2 regions of the Mesorhizobium marinum genome follow, and region 1 is predicted to be linked to the other one. Evidence: riboswitches for the same ligand, from Rfam matches in the RefSeq annotation. Region 1 holds a riboswitch; the other holds the start of a gene.

The links. A riboswitch is a leader RNA that binds a small molecule or an ion and turns the genes downstream of it on or off. The one in region 1 is predicted to bind cobalamin.
Region 2: it holds a riboswitch for cobalamin, as region 1 does, so the genes downstream of both, ABUE31_RS16895 (ABC transporter substrate-binding protein) here and ABUE31_RS03635 (DUF1636 family protein) in region 1, are expected to answer to the same signal.

The regions. Positions count from the first base shown of each region.
Region 1 covers NZ_JBFOCI010000001.1:770,270-777,876, forward strand. Annotated here, with positions in the region: gene ABUE31_RS03625 (cobaltochelatase subunit CobN) at 1-2,987, opposite strand, end outside; gene cobW (cobalamin biosynthesis protein CobW) at 3,001-4,032, opposite strand; gene ABUE31_RS03635 (DUF1636 family protein) at 4,029-4,451, opposite strand; cobalamin riboswitch at 4,487-4,687, opposite strand; gene ABUE31_RS03640 (winged helix-turn-helix domain-containing protein) at 4,716-5,939, opposite strand; gene ABUE31_RS03645 (NADH-quinone oxidoreductase subunit A) at 6,263-6,628, shown strand; gene ABUE31_RS03650 (NuoB/complex I 20 kDa subunit family protein) at 6,598-7,206, shown strand; gene ABUE31_RS03655 (NADH-quinone oxidoreductase subunit C) at 7,210-7,607, shown strand, end outside.
Region 2 covers NZ_JBFOCI010000005.1:205,000-212,606, forward strand. Annotated here, with positions in the region: gene ABUE31_RS16890 (FecCD family ABC transporter permease) at 1-939, opposite strand, end outside; gene ABUE31_RS16895 (ABC transporter substrate-binding protein) at 936-1,955, opposite strand; cobalamin riboswitch at 2,110-2,301, opposite strand; gene zigA (zinc metallochaperone GTPase ZigA) at 2,506-3,729, shown strand; gene ABUE31_RS16905 (NAD-dependent succinate-semialdehyde dehydrogenase) at 3,973-5,451, opposite strand; gene ABUE31_RS16910 (4-aminobutyrate--2-oxoglutarate transaminase) at 5,455-6,735, opposite strand; gene ABUE31_RS16915 (LysR substrate-binding domain-containing protein) at 6,921-7,607, shown strand, end outside.

The sequences.
Region 1 (7,607 bases):
GGGGAGGAGCCGAAGATGCGCGCCGGGGCTGCGCCGTCGCGTCGTGCCGCCTCGGCAAGCGGGTTTTCGGAAAAATCCTCGTCGCGCGCGGCGACCGCCCTGGTGGCGGCGTCGATCAGCGCGATCTGGGTCGGGAACATGTCGCGGAACAGGCCGGAAATGCGCCATGTCACGTCGACACGCGGCCGCCCGAGCGCTGCTGGCGGCAGTACTTCGATGCCGGTGACGCGGCCGGTCGCCGAATCCCATTGCGGCCGGCAGCCCATCAGCGCCAGCCCCTGCGCGATCTCCTCGCCGCCGGTGCGCAGCGAAGCCGACCCCCAGAGGTCGACGACCAGCGAGCGCGGCCAGTCGCCATGGTCCTGCATGAAGCGGCGCACCACCTCGGTCGCGGCCGCCTCGCCGATGTCCTGCGCGGTCGGCGTCGGCATGGTGCGCGGGTCGGCGGTGAACAGGTTGCGGCCGGTCGGAAGGACGTCGATGCGCCCCCGCGCCGGCGCGCCGGAAGGCCCGGCCGGCACGTGGCGGCCGTCGAGCGCGGCGATGAGCGCGGCGCGTTCGGCCGTGGCGCTTGTCAGCCGGCCTTCGTCGTCGTCCGGCTCCGCCCGGCCATAGACATGCAGCCCGTCCTTGATTGAAAAATCCTTGAGGTCGCAGAGCCAGGCGTCGATGCGGCGCAGCGCCTCGTCGGGCTGGTCGGTGTCGGCGACGCCCGCCTCGGCGGCTAGCCCCGTTTTCGCGGCGGTCGCGACGATAAGCTCCGCCAGCCGGTCGCGGCGGCGGCGGTCGAGCCCGTCGGCCTGCGCATATTCGTCGACCAGCCGCTCGAGCTTCTGCTTGTCGTCGTCCAGTTCGGCGGCGACCAGCGGCGGCGGCAGGTGGCCGAGCGTGACGGCGGCGATGCGGCGCTTGGCCTGCGCCGCCTCACCGGGATTGGAGACGATGAAGGGATAGACGACGGGCAGCGGGCCGGCGACGATTTCGGGAAAACAGCCCTTGCCGAGCGCCACCGCCTTGCCGGGCAGCCATTCCAGCGTGCCGTGCGCGCCGACATGCACGATGGCGTCGACGCCGAGTTTGTGGCGCAGCCAGAGCCCGAAGGCGACGAGTTCGTGGCGCGGCGGCAGCGTCGGATCGTGGTAGTCGGCGCGGCGATCTTCCGAGCGCCCGCGTTCGGGCGCCAGCGCCACCGTGACGTTGCCGAAGGTGGCGGCGCGGAAGGGGAAGGCGTGCGGTGAGGAGCGGCGGCGCTCTATGTCACCCCCCTCTGGCCTGCCGGCCATCTCCCCCTCAAGGGGGGAGATTGGTCTCTCCACCGTTTCGCCATCCTCTGCAACGTTCGAGATTGGAGAAGCCGTAGATGACGGCGTGATCTCCCCCCTTGAGGGGGAGATGGCCGGCAGGCCAGAGGGGGGCGCGAAGGAACTTGACTTTCCCGGACTTCCCCATGCCGCTTCGACAACTTGCCTAGCCTCAGCGGGCAATTCCACAGCAAGCGCAAGATAGTCCTCCAGGCTCAACCCCGCGCCTTCGCGCTCCACCAGGTCGAGCAGTTCGCGCGGCGTTTCAGGAATCCCGTCAATGGCATAGCCGGCGTCCTTCAGGTCGTGCAGCATGGCGAGCACGGAGGTCGGCACGTCCAGCCCGACGGCATAGCCGGTGCGGCCGGCCGCGCCCGGATAGTCGGGCATCAGGATCGCCACGCAGCGGCTTTCGCGCGGCGTCGCCTGCAACCGGGCCATCGCCGCGATGCGCGCCGCGACCTGCTCCACGCGGTCGGCCTCCGGGCGGTTGGCGAAGGCGCGAAAGCCGAGTTCGGCGTCGACCTCGCTCTCGCCCTTGAAGGACAGCGCGCCGGCCAGGATGCGGCCGTCGAGCTCGGGCATCACGACATGCATGGCAAGGTCGGCCGGGGCCAGCCCGCGCGGGCTCTTTGCCCACGCTTCCCGCCGCGTGGTGGCGACGATCGCCTGCATCACCGGCACGCCGGCGCGGTCGAACAGCGTCTCCGCGCCAGGCTCGGCGCCCGCCGCGAAGGCGGTGGCGGTGACGATGAGGGCGGGCTTGAGGTCACGCAGCGCGGTTTCGACAAAGGCCGCGGACGCGGCGTCCTTCAGGCTGGCGACGAAGATCGGGACGGGGTTCAAGCCCCTTGCCCGCAAGGCGTCGGCGAGCGCGTCGATCGGCGCGACGTCGGAGGCGAGCAGCATCGAGCGATAGAAGAGGATGGGGACGGTGGGGGCGGTAATGGCGGTGGGTGGAATACCCCCCTCTGCCCTGCCGGGCATCTCCCCCTCAAGGGGGGAGATTATTCGCTCTGTCGTCCCACCATTTTCTGCAAAGTCGAAAATTGGTGATGTCGCCGGAACCGCGAATCTCCCCCCTTGAGGGGGAGATGCCCGGCAGGCCAGAGGGGGGCGAGTGGCGATGCCCTTCGTCAGATAATCGTAGAACCCGGCCTTCGGCACCTCGACCGCGTCCGGCGCCTCCACCGCGCGTCCGGCGAGCCCTGCCAGCCGGCGTACCAGCGCCGCCATGTTCTGAGGGCCGCCCTCGCGGAAATAGGACAGCAGCGCATCCAGCTCGCCGCGCGGCAGCGTCGAGCATTCGACCAGCCGCTCGTCCTGCTCGCGGCATTCGCCGGGCAGCAGCGCCAGCTTGACGCCGTTCGTCCGCGCCGCGGCCGCAAGCTGGTCGCAGCCATAGCGCCACCAGTCGTAGCCGCCGAGGATGCGGACGAGGATCACCTTCGCCTTGGTCGCGACGCTGTCGACCCAGAGGTCGACCGACATCGGATGCCTGAGGTCGCGCAGCGCGGCGAGCCGCATCGAGGGCAGGGCGCCGGCGTGTGCCTTCCACGCCGCCGCCATGCCCGCCAGGTCGCTGTCGGTGAACGACAGCGCCACGATGTCCGCCGGCGCCTGACGCAGGTCGACCGGCTCGACGAGGTCGTCGAGCGAGGCGGAGCTGGTGGTCAGGATGTGCACGGCGGCTCTGCTCCTAGCCGACCAGGATCTTCTCGATCGCCTGCTGGTCCAACCCCTTGAGTCCGATCACCACCAGCCGCGAGCGGCGGTCGTCGCCGGCGGTCCATGCGCGGTCGTAATAGTGATTGACGCGCGGGCCGACCGCCTGGACGAGCAGGCGCATCGGCTTGGCCGACACCTCGACAAAACCCTTCACGCGCAACACCTGTTCCTTTTCGGCGGCGTCGGCGACGCGTTTGGCCAGGTCGTCGGGATTGGCGACGGCCGGAATCTCGACGACAAAGGAGTCGAAATCGTCGTGCTCGTGGTCGAGCTCGTCGTCGTGATGCGTCTTGCGGTTCTCGATGTCGTCCTCGACGGCGAGGCCGAGGCCGAGCAGCAGCGCGGGGTCGACCTTGCCGTTCGCCGACGGCACCACCCTGACGCCCGCCCTTGCATGGTCGAGCGCGGCGTTGGCGCGGGCGGCGCCGTCAGCGTCGATCAGGTCGCTCTTGGACAGGATGATCAGGTCGGCACAGGCGACCTGATCGTCAAACACCTCTTCCACCGGATCGTCGTGGTCGAGCGTTTCGTCGGCGGCGCGCTGCTCGGCGAGGGCGTCCATGTCGGAGGCAACCTTGCCGTCGGCAAGTGCCGCGCCATCGACCACGGCGACCACGCCGTCCACCGTCACGCGCCCCTTCACCGTCGGCCACTGGAAGGCCTGCACGAGCGGCTTTGGCAACGCCAGTCCCGACGTCTCGATGATGATGTGATCGACCTTCGGGGTGCGCGACAGGATCTGGTCGAGCGCGGGGACAAAATCGTCGGCCACCGTGCAGCAGATGCAGCCGTTGGCCAGTTCAACGATGTTTTCCTCCGGGCAGGACTCGATGCCGCAGCTGCGCAGGATCTCACCATCGACGCCGACGTCGCCGAACTCGTTGACGATGAGCGCCAGCCGCTTGCCGCTGGCGTTTTCGAGCAGGTTGCGGATCAGCGTCGTCTTGCCGGCGCCGAGGAAGCCGGTGACGACGGTGCAGGGAACGCGGGAAAGCGAGGTCATGCGATGTCCTTGAGGGTCGAGAGGGGCGGGATGCGCGCGACGAGGCCGCGCTTGAGCGAATCGGGGCGGCCCCGCCAGGGGATGAGGCCGTCGGCGGAACCGGCGAAGAGTTTTGCCCCGGCGACGAGGTCCGGGCCGCTGTCGGCGTCGAGATCGCCGAAGACGTAGCTCCAGCAGCCGTCGCGCAGGATCGCGGCGGAGAGGCGGCGCTTGCAGTTGCCGAGGCATTCGACGGTGCGGACTCGCACCGCCCCGTCCGCGGCCAGCTTTGCATTCCGGGCGAGGATAGCGCCGGCGCGGGGATGGGAGTCGGAGCCTGAGGCGTCGCGGCAGGTCGCGCAGACGACGACGGTCACCGCCGAAAGGTCGGCGGGCGCAATGGCAGATGCCCCTTCAGGGGAGATGTCGTCGGCCTTCAACACGCGCTCCTTGCCCGGGACACCCGCCGGGCGGTCGGATCAATCTTTCGACGGCAGGTCTCCTGGCTTGCGGGTCGCCGCCCTTGCCGCCTTCCCGGATATCCAGTGGCTTTCGGCGCGGGCTCGTCGCTTACAGTTGCGGGGACAGCCGCGGCGTTGGGCGAAAAAAAGCCCGCACCGCATTCCCTCTTAGCTCCCCCCGTTGCGGGAGGGAGACCGTCTACTTGGATTTAGGCTTGGCGGCGTGCCCGAGTCAACGTGCGGCTACGACGCCGACGGTTTCGCCTGCGCCAGTCTCGCCAGTTCGGGGCCGAGATCGCCTTTCGGCGTCACCTCCATGCGCTCCAGCCCGAGCCAGGCCTGCATCAGCCGGAATTCCTCAAGCAATTCCGCAGCGGTTTCAGGCGGCGCGCCGGCTTGGGCGTAGGTCGCCAGCACCCTGAGCACGCCGGCGGGCCGGTCGGCCTTCACATCGGCGCGCGCCACGATGGTGTCGCCGAGCAGGAAGGGCAGCACGTAGTAGCCGTACTGGCGTTTTTCAGCCGGCGTGTAGATCTCGATGCGGTAGAAGAAGTCGAACAGCCGCTCGGCGCGCGAGCGCTCGAAGACCAAAGGGTCGAAAGGCGCCAGCAGCGCGCGGGCCTGCACCTTGCGCGGCATGCGCGCGTCCTTGTGGAGATAGGCCGGCTGCTTCCATCCTTCGACCTTCACCGGCAGCAATTCGCCTTCCTCGACGAGTTCCTCCAGGCGGCCTTTCACGTCGCCGGGGTTGAGGCGGAAATAGTCGCGCAAATCGCCATAGGTGGCGACGCCGAGCGCGCGGGCCGAATGGCGAAGCAACGCGCGGTGTGCGTCCTCGCAGGTCGGGGCAGGGGCGTTGAAGACCTCGGGCGGAATGACCCGCTCGGGCAGGTCGTAGAGCCGTTCGAAGCCGCGCCGCGAATGGGTGGTTATGCGGCCGGCCCAGAACAGCCATTCGAAGGCGTGCTTTTCGTCCGACCAGCCCCACCAGCCGCCCTTGCCCTTGGCGCCGTCTATGTCGGACGCTGCCACCGGCCCGCGCGACGCCACCTCCGCATAGATCGCTTCGATCAGTGTGCCGTTGCGCCGTGCCCACTGAGCGAGGCCCTTGTAGATCTCGCTTTCGTCGTTGGCGGCGGCGCGCTCCATGCGCCATCGCATCAGCGGCCAGGTCTCGAGCGGCAGGAAGGACGCCTCGTGCGCCCAGTATTCGAAAAGCCGCCGCTTGGAGCCCGGCGCCGCCGCACCGTCGAGCAGCGCCATCGGGTAGGGGCCGAGCCGCGAGAAGAGCGGCATGTAGTGCGCCCTGACGACGGCGCTGACCGAATCGATCTGCAGCAGGCCGAGCCGGGCGAGCAGGCGGTTGAGGTGCCGCCGGTCGATCGGACCGGCCGGGCGCGGGTCGGCAAAGCCCTGGGCCGCCAGTGCGATCCGCCGGGCCTGGGCGTTCGATAGCTTCTCCCTCATCGGGCGGGGTGTCCTGGCGGCAGGGGGAGGGGCGGGGTCTTTGGCAATCGATTTCGCATGCGAGGGGACAGTCTAACAGGCTTTCTGCCAAAACGCTGTCAGGAGTAATAAGTGGAGTAATTCGGTAAGGATTTCACCGGCCTGCAAAGGGTGAAAGCCCGCGGAATCGGTCAAGGTTGGACTTGCTTCACCGGAACTGCTGCGCTAACCCTCGCCGCGTTGCAGCATGAACCCCGAAACGGTTCAGCGTACTGTCTGTCGCGCTTCCTGAAGAGGGTCCCGTGCTGTAAACCAAACTGGATCGTATCCGCGGACCTGAGGCAATGAGCGAACTCCTGGGCTCCTACCTGCCCGTCGTCATATTCATCGGCGTCGCCATGCTGGTCGGCGTGGCGCTCGTGGTGGCCCCCTTCCTGGTCGCCTATCGCAATCCCGATCCGGAAAAGCTGTCGGCCTACGAGTGCGGCTTCAATTCCTTCGACGACGCCCGCATGAAGTTCGACGTCCGGTTCTACCTGGTGTCGATCCTGTTCATCATCTTCGACCTGGAAGTGGCGTTCCTGTTCCCGTGGGCGGTGTCGTTCGGCGAAATCGGCATGTTCGGCTTCTGGTCGATGATGGTTTTCCTGGCCGTGCTGACCGTCGGCTTCATCTACGAATGGAAGAAGGGAGCGCTGGAATGGGACTGAGCCCCGACATGGCGGCCGGCACGCTCGTCGCCCCGAAGCCGAAAGGCATCATCGATCCTTCGACCGGCAAGCCGGTCGGCCACGACGACCCCTACTTCGGCTCGATCAACGAGGAACTGTCCGACAAGGGCTTCCTGGTCACCTCCTCGGAGGCGCTGGTCAACTGGGCGCGCTCGGGTTCGCTGATGTGGATGACCTTCGGCCTCGCCTGCTGCGCCGTGGAGATGATGCACACGTCCATGCCGCGCTACGACGCCGAAAGGTTCGGCGCCGCGCCTCGCGCATCGCCGCGCCAGTCGGACGTGATGATCGTCGCCGGCACCCTGACCAACAAGATGGCGCCCGCGCTCCGCAAGGTCTACGACCAGATGCCGGAGCCCCGCTACGTCATTTCGATGGGCTCGTGCGCCAATGGCGGCGGCTACTATCATTATTCCTATGCGGTGGTGCGCGGCTGCGACCGCGTCGTGCCGGTCGACATCTACGTGCCCGGCTGCCCGCCGACGGCCGAGGCGTTGCTCTACGGCATCCTTCTTCTGCAGAAGAAGATCCGCCGCACCGGCACGATCGAGCGGTGATCCATGAGTGATGCGCTTCAGCGGCTTTACGACCACATCGCCGGCACGTTCGGCGACAGGATCGTCGCCTCCGAAATCGCCTATGGCGAACTGAACGTCACGGTCGGCGGCGACGACCTCGTCGCCGTGATGACTTTCCTGCGCGACGATTCGGCCTGCCAGTTCGTTTCGTTCATCGACACGTCGGGGGCCGACTATCCGTCGCGGGCGAAGCGTTTCGACGTGGTCTATCACCTGCTTTCGCCGAAGAAGAACCTGCGCATCCGCGTCAGGGTGATGACCGACGAGGACACGCCGGTCCCCTCGATCACCGGCGTTTTCCCGGGCGCGGACTGGTTCGAGCGCGAGACCTACGATCTCTACGGCATCCTGTTCTCCGGCCATCCGGACCTGCGGCGCCT
Region 2 (7,607 bases), on a different contig from region 1:
GTCCGCGGCAATCAGGAAGGCGGCGCCGATGAGGGCGACTGTCGGTCCCAGCCGGCCGTGGCGCACGCCGACCAGGAACCGCGCCGCATGCGGGATGACGAGGCCGACGAAGCCGATCGAGCCGACGATGCTGACCATGACGGCGGTCACCAGTGCGGTCAGACCGATGAGCACGACCTGAACCCGCTTGACGCTGATGCCGAGCGACGACGCGGATTCAGCCCCGAATGCAAAGGCGTCCAGGGCGCGCGCGTACCAGATGCAGGCGAACAGTCCGATCACCGCGATGGGGACGGCCAGCCATACGTCGGGCCAGCGCGCGCCGCTCAGGCTGCCCAGCAGCCAGAACATGACGGCGCGAGCCTGCTCGGCGTTGGCGGACTTGGTGACGACGAAGGAGGTCAGCGCGTTGAAGAGCTGCGAGCCGGCGATGCCGGCGAGGACGATCTGGCCGGTGCCCTGCAGCGTCACGCCGCCGCCGGCGGCGCGCGCCAGCGCCGCGACGAACAGGAAGGCTGCGACGGCGCCCACAAATGCGCCGACCGACATCGAGACGACGCCGGCGCCAAGTCCGGCGACCGTCACCGCGACGGCGCCCGTCGAGGCGCCGGCGGAAATGCCGAGCAGATAGGGATCGGCCAGCGCGTTTCGAAACAGCGACTGAAGCACCATGCCGCAGATCGCCAGCCCGGAACCGCAGCATGCGGCGACGATGGCGCGCGGCAGGCGATAGTTCCAGACGATGCCCATCTCGATCGGATCGACCGCATATGCGGCGCCGAAAATCCTGTTGGCGAGCGTCCGCAGAACCGTCGCGACCGGAATCGGCGTCTCGCCGATGCAGATGCCGGCAAGGATCGCCACGACGACTACGGACAGTCCCAAAGTCCCCCGGCCGAGCCGGGAGACGTAGATGGCTTGGGAATCGGTGAGGCTCACTTCTTCGCCAGCCCGAAATCCTCGAGCGCCTTCGAAAGCACCTCGATGCCGGCCACCGTGCGGATGGTCGCGTCCATCGCATGGGCGTCCATGACGACGATGCGGTTGTTCTTCACGGCGTCCATCTGGCTCGTGACCGGATCGGTCCTCAGAAACTCGAGCTTCCTCTCGTGGTCGTCGGCCGGAAAGCGGCGGCGGTCCATTCTTGCGACGACGATCAGGGTCGGATTGGCCCTGGCGATGGTCTCCCAGCCGACGACCGGCCACTCCTCATCCGATTCGACGACGTTGGCGATCCCGAGCTTGTCCATCATGTAGGCGGGCGCGCCCTTGCTGCCGGCCACGTAGGGATCGATGTCCATCTCCGCGCTGGAGAACCAGAACACCGCCGAGACATCCTCAAGCTTCAGCGCCGAGGCGGCGGCGACGGCCTTCCGCTCGCGCTCGGTCAGGCTGGCGACGAGTTGTTCGCCCCTGTCCCGGATGTCGAAGATCCGCGCCAGTTCGCGCACGCCCTGATGGATTGCCTCGGTCGAGAACAATTCGCTGCGCGTGCCATCGACGCCGACGGTGTTGTCCTTTTTTTCACAGTCGGCCGGCAGGACATAGGTCGGGATGCCGACATCGTGGAACTGCGTGCGGGTGGCGACAATGCCGTCCGGACCGACATGCCAGAGAAACTGCACCGATACGAGTTCAGGCTTTTTCGCGACGACGCTCTCGAAGCTCGGATCGTTGTCGGCGAGCCGCTCGACCCTGTCGTTGATGTCCCTGAACTCAGGCAGGATCTCGTTGAACCAGACCGACGTGCCGGCCACGCTGTCGGCGAGGCCGAGCGAATAGAGCACTTCCGTCGCCGCCTGGCCGACGGCCACCGTCGATGCCGGAGCCTTCTCGAAGGTCAGCGTCTCGCCGCAATTCTCGAGGGTCAGCGGATATAGGGTCGGCTCGGCCGCCGCGACGGTCGTCAGGGCGGCGAGGCTAGCGGCAGCGAATGGCAGGCGCGAGGAAGTCATGACGCGAAGAGCTCCGATCGGTTGCGAACAGGCACCGAAGGAGACGGGGCGGGACGGCAATGATCGTCATCGCGTCCCAACGGACGCAATGCGGCTGCACTCCAGGCGTGGCAAACATCATCGACAACCTCCCCGGACACCCCGCCCGGCGCGTTCAGTTACTAGGGTGTCGGTAGGTCTCCTGACTGACGGGTCTTCGTTCCTCCCGGCCTTCCCAGGTACAAACCCAGTGGCTCGTTCGAGAGGAACTGACCGCCTACAGTTGCGGGGGCAGTTTCGTTTCGCGGCAGGGCCGCGGCGAATTCCCTGTTATTTCCTTGCGGAAACCGACACCCGTTCCTAGCCAATCCCCAGATTCGTGGCAAGCGGCCGCGGACAATTCCGAACCGCACGCTTGTGTTTTGTTATGGTATTACATAACAGTCAAGTGTCGAACGCCCCGGGACACCGGATCGGCCGCCCGACGCCCGCTCCTCCCAAGCGGTACCCGCATCCGGCCCGGACAGCCCCCGCCGGGCCGGATGCCCCCTCAACGCCAACGGAAAGCGCCGTGCCTGAAAACGCCAACCGCCCCGACCGCCTGCCCGTCACCGTGCTCTCCGGCTTCCTGGGAGCCGGCAAGACCACGGTGCTCAACCATGTGCTCAACAACCGCGAAGGCCGCCGTGTCGCGGTGATCGTGAACGACATGAGCGAGGTCAACATCGACGCCCGGCTGGTGGCCGACGGCGGCGCCAATCTGTCCCGTACCGACGAGAAGCTGGTCGAGATGAACAACGGATGCATCTGCTGCACGCTGCGCGACGATCTCCTCGACGAGGTGCGCCGCCTCTCCCGGGAGGGCCGCTTCGACTATCTGCTGATCGAGGGCACCGGCATCGCCGAACCGCTGCCGGTCGCGGCCACCTTCGACTTCCGCGACGAGAACGGCGCAAGCCTGTCGGACGTCGCCCGCCTCGACACGATGGTCACCGTGGTCGACGCGGCGCAGTTGCTGAAGGACTACTCATCGCAGGATTTCCTGCGCGATCGCGGCGAAGTCGCCGGGGATGGCGACGAGCGCGCACTGGTGGACCTGCTGGTCGAACAGATCGAATTCGCCGACGTCGTCGTCATGAACAAGGTGTCGGACGCGTCGCCGCAGGATCTCGATCTGGCGCGAATGATCGTAAGGGCGCTCAATCCCGACGCCGAACTGGTGGAAGCCGATTTCGGGCAGGTGCCGCTGGACAAGGTGCTCGACACCGGCCGCTTCGACTTCGACAGGGCGCAGCAGCATCCTCTCTGGTTCAAGGAACTGAACGGCTTCCGCGACCATGTGCCGGAAACCGAGGAGTACGGCATCCGCTCCTTCGTCTATCGCGAGCGCAGGCCCTTCGACCCGACCAAATTCGATGCCTTCGTCAAAAACGCCTGGCCAGGAGTGGTGCGCGCCAAGGGCTTCTTCTGGCTGGCCACCCGGCCGCACCATGTCGGCGAGATCAGCCAGGCCGGAGCGCTGGTCCGCACCGGCAAGCGCGGCTTGTGGTGGGCTTCCGTTCCAAAAAGCCAGTGGCCGGAGCATCCCGAGTGGAAGGCGGCGATGAAGCCCTATCTCGACCCGGTCTGGGGCGACCGCCGACAGGAAATCGTCTTCATCGGCTGCGACCCGATGGACGAGGGCCGGATCTGCGCCGCGCTCGACGCGTGCCTGGTGCCCGATGGCGACTACATGCCCGGCCGCTGGCGCGCGTTGCCCGACCCGTTTCCAAGCTGGGAAAGGCAGGCGACATGAGCATCAGGTCCCTCCTCGCGCGGCTTTTCCGCCCGCAGAAGCATCGCGGATGCGCATGCCACTCCCGCTTGAACTATCGCCCGGCCGCCCGCGACGCAGGCGCAAGATCGCCGGGCCAGGCTGAGGAGGCCGGCCGAGGCCCGGTCGCCGTCCCGTCATCGAGCGGCGAGAGAGGCCCCGACGGCGAGCGTCGGTTCTGAAGGATCGGCGGCGGCCCTCGGCGGGGCCGCCGCGCGACGGACGTCAAATGCTCAGGCAGAGATACTTCATCTCGACATAGTCATCGATGCCGTATTTCGAGCCTTCGCGGCCCTGGCCCGACTGCTTGATGCCGCCGAATGGCGCGACCTCGGTCGAGATCAGTCCCGTATTGATGCCGACCATGCCGTATTCGAGGGCCTCGGCGACGCGGAAGATCTTGGAGACGTCGCGCGCGTAGAAGTAGGAGGCGAGGCCGAACTCGGTGTTGTTGGCCATCTCGATGACCTCGTCCTCGGTGTCGAACCTGAACAGCGGCGCGACCGGCCCGAACGTCTCTTCCCGCGCCACCTTCATGTCCCGGGTGACGCCGGTCAGCACCGTCGGCTCGAAGAACAGGCCGCCCCTGGCATCCGGCTTGCCGCCGAGCGCGACCGCGGCGCCCTTGGACACGGCGTCGGCGATGTGCTCCTCGACCTTCGCCAGCGCCTTCCGGTCGATGAGCGGCCCGGCGCTGACGCCGGCCTCGAACCCGTCGCCGACCTTCATCGCCGACACCTTCTCGGCGAGCTTCCGCGCAAAGGCGTCATAGACGCCCGACTGCACGTAGAGGCGGTTGGCGCACACGCAGGTCTGGCCGTTGTTGCGGTACTTCGAGATCATCGCGCCCTCGACCGCGGCGTCGATGTCGGCGTCGTCGAAGACGATGAACGGTGCATTGCCGCCGAGTTCGAGCCCGAGCTTCATGATCTGGTCGGCGCCCTGGCGCATCAGGATGCGCCCCACCTCGGTCGAGCCGGTGAAGGTCAGCTTGCGCACCTTCTCGTTCTCGGTGAACTCCTTGCCGATCGAGGGCGAGTCCTTCGAGGTGACGACGTTGAACACGCCGGCGGGCAAGCCGGCCCGCTCCGCTAGGACGGCAAGCGAGAGCGCCGAAAGCGGCGTCTCGGCCGCCGGCTTGGAGATCATCGCGCAGCCCGCCGCCACCGCCGGCGCAAACTTGCGGGCGAGCATGGCGTTCGGGAAGTTCCACGGGGTGATCGCCGCGACCACGCCCACCGGCTGGCGGATGACGATGATCCGCTTGTCGGGCTGATGGCCGGGTATCGTGTCGCCATAGACGCGCTTGGCCTCCTCGCCGAACCACTCGACATAGGAAGCGCCGTAGAGGATCTCGCCCTTGGCCTCGGCGAACGGCTTGCCCATCTCGATGGTCAGGATGGTGGCGAGGTCGTCGGCATTCGCCACCATCAGGTCGTAGAGCTTGCGCAGCACCGCAGCGCGCTCCTTGCCCGTCTTCCTGGCCCAGACCTTCTGCGCCACGTGGGCCGCGTCGATCGCGCGGGACGCCTCGGCCCGGTTCATGTCGGGCAGCACCGCGATGACGTCGCCCGTCGACGGGTTCGTCACCTCGAATGTCTTGCCGGCGTCGCCCGCGGCGATCCAGTCGCCGCCGATCAGCGCCTTGTCGGTGACAAGCGACGGGTCCTTCAGCTTCGACAAAAGCGCGTTCGAAATGCTCATGGTTCAGGCCTCCGCGGCGCAGGCGCGCAGCGTGTCTTCGAGTATGTCGAGCGCCTCGCTGAACACCTCGTCCTGGATGGTGATCGGCGCGAGGAAGCGGATGACGTTTCCGTAGACGCCGCAGGTCAGCAGGATCAGCCCCTTCTCGAGGGCCTTCTCGCGGACCTTGTTGGCGAAGTCGGCATTCGGCGCCTTGCCGCCGGGGATGTTGAACTCGACGGCGTTCATGAAGCCCGGACCGCGAATGTCGGCGATCTGCGGCACCGAGCCGGCGAGCGACTGCAGCCGCTGCTTGAGGCGTGCGCCCAGGCGCTCGGCGCGCGCACACAGGTCCTCATCCGCGATGATGTCGAGCACGGCATTGCCCGCCGCGACGCCGATCGGGTTGCCGCCATAGGTGCCGCCAAGGCCGCCGGGCCCGGGCGCGTCCATGATGTCGGCGCGGCCGGTGACGGCGGCGATCGGGAAGCCGCCGCCGAGCCCCTTCGCCATGGTGGTGATGTCGGCCGCCACGCCATAGTGCTCCATGGCGAACAGCTTGCCGGTGCGGGCGAAGCCGGTCTGCACCTCGTCCGCGATCAGCAGGATGCCGTGCTTGTCGGCGAGTTCGCGCAGCTTGACCATGAACGCCTTGGGCACTTCGTAGAAGCCGCCCTCGCCCTGTACCGGCTCGACGATGAAGGCAGCGACGCGGTTGGGGTCGACGTCGGCCTTGAACAGCTTGTCGAGCACGCCGAGCGAATCCTCGATCGAGGTGCCGTGCAGTTCGACCGGGAACGGCACGTGGAAGACGTCCGGCATCATCGCGCCGAAGCCGGCCTTGTAGGGCTGCACCTTGCCGGTCAGCGTCATTCCCATGAAGGTGCGGCCGTGGAACGCACCGGTAAACGCGACCACCGCCGAGCGTCCGGTCGCCGCGCGCGCAATCTTGACGGCGTTTTCGACCGCTTCGGCACCGGTCGTGACGAAGATCGTCTTCTTCTTGAAGTCGCCCGGGACGACCTTGTTCAGCCGTTCGGCCAGCGTCACGTAGTTCTCGTACGGCACGACCTGGTGGCAGGTGTGGGTGAAGTGGTCGAGCTGGTCCTTGACCGCGGCGATCACCCTGGGGTGGCGGTGCCCGGTGTTGACCACGGCGATGCCGGCCGCGAAATCGATATAGCGGCGTCCCTCGACGTCCCAGAGCTCCGCGTTCTCGGCCCTGTCCGCATAGATCTGCGTGGTCACACCGACGCCGCGAGAAATCGCGTCCTGGCGGCGTGCAGCGATGGCAGCATTTGGCATCCTGGTTCTCCAATCGATGGCGTCTGTCGAACATGAGCCGCTGCCGGCGGCGGGGTACGCTGAGATGCGCGACCGGTTCGCTCCGGCAGAGGCAGCTGCCCGAATTGATATCAGAGCCGCAGGCCCTTCAGGTATGAGATGGATTATGGCACAGTGGTGCATCTGATGCACCACTAACCTGCCGAATGACGACCATCACCGACAAGAAGAGAGGCGGTGTCCGCTTCGACCCGGCACGGCCGCTTTCCGGGCGATTGCCGCCCCTGACGATGCTGCGCGCCTTCGAGGCGACGGCGCGCACGGGCAGCATGCGCAAGGCCGCCGACGACATCGGCGTCAGCCACACCGTCGTCAGCCGGCATGTGCGCAGCCTGGAAACCTGGATCGGCTGGAAGCTCTTGAGCGCCGGACCGCGAGGCGTGGACCTCACGCCGGAGGGCCGGTCGCTGTACACCGCGACCTCCGCCGCCTTCCAGTCGATCGCCAGCGTGGCGATGCAGCTTCGCGCCAAGGCAGGCGCCGACGAATTGCACATCTGGTGCTATCCGGGGCTCGCCACACGCTGGCTCATCCTGCGCCTGGACGAACTGAGAGAAGTAATCTCGTCCGGCGAGGTGCTGGTGCGGGCAACGGACCAGGTGCCGAACTTCGCGGAGGGCGACGCCGACGTGATGATCGGTTTCGGCGATTTCGCGCGCCTTCCGGACGGAGCGGTGCCACTTCTCCGGCCGCGCATGTTCCCGGTCGTCAGTCCTGCCTGGATCGTCAAGCACGGCATGCCCGAGACGATCGAGGACCTCACCCGCCTGCCGCTCATCCACGAGGAGTCCTACACGCAGTGGACGAGCTGGTTCCTGCAGGCCGGCGTGAAG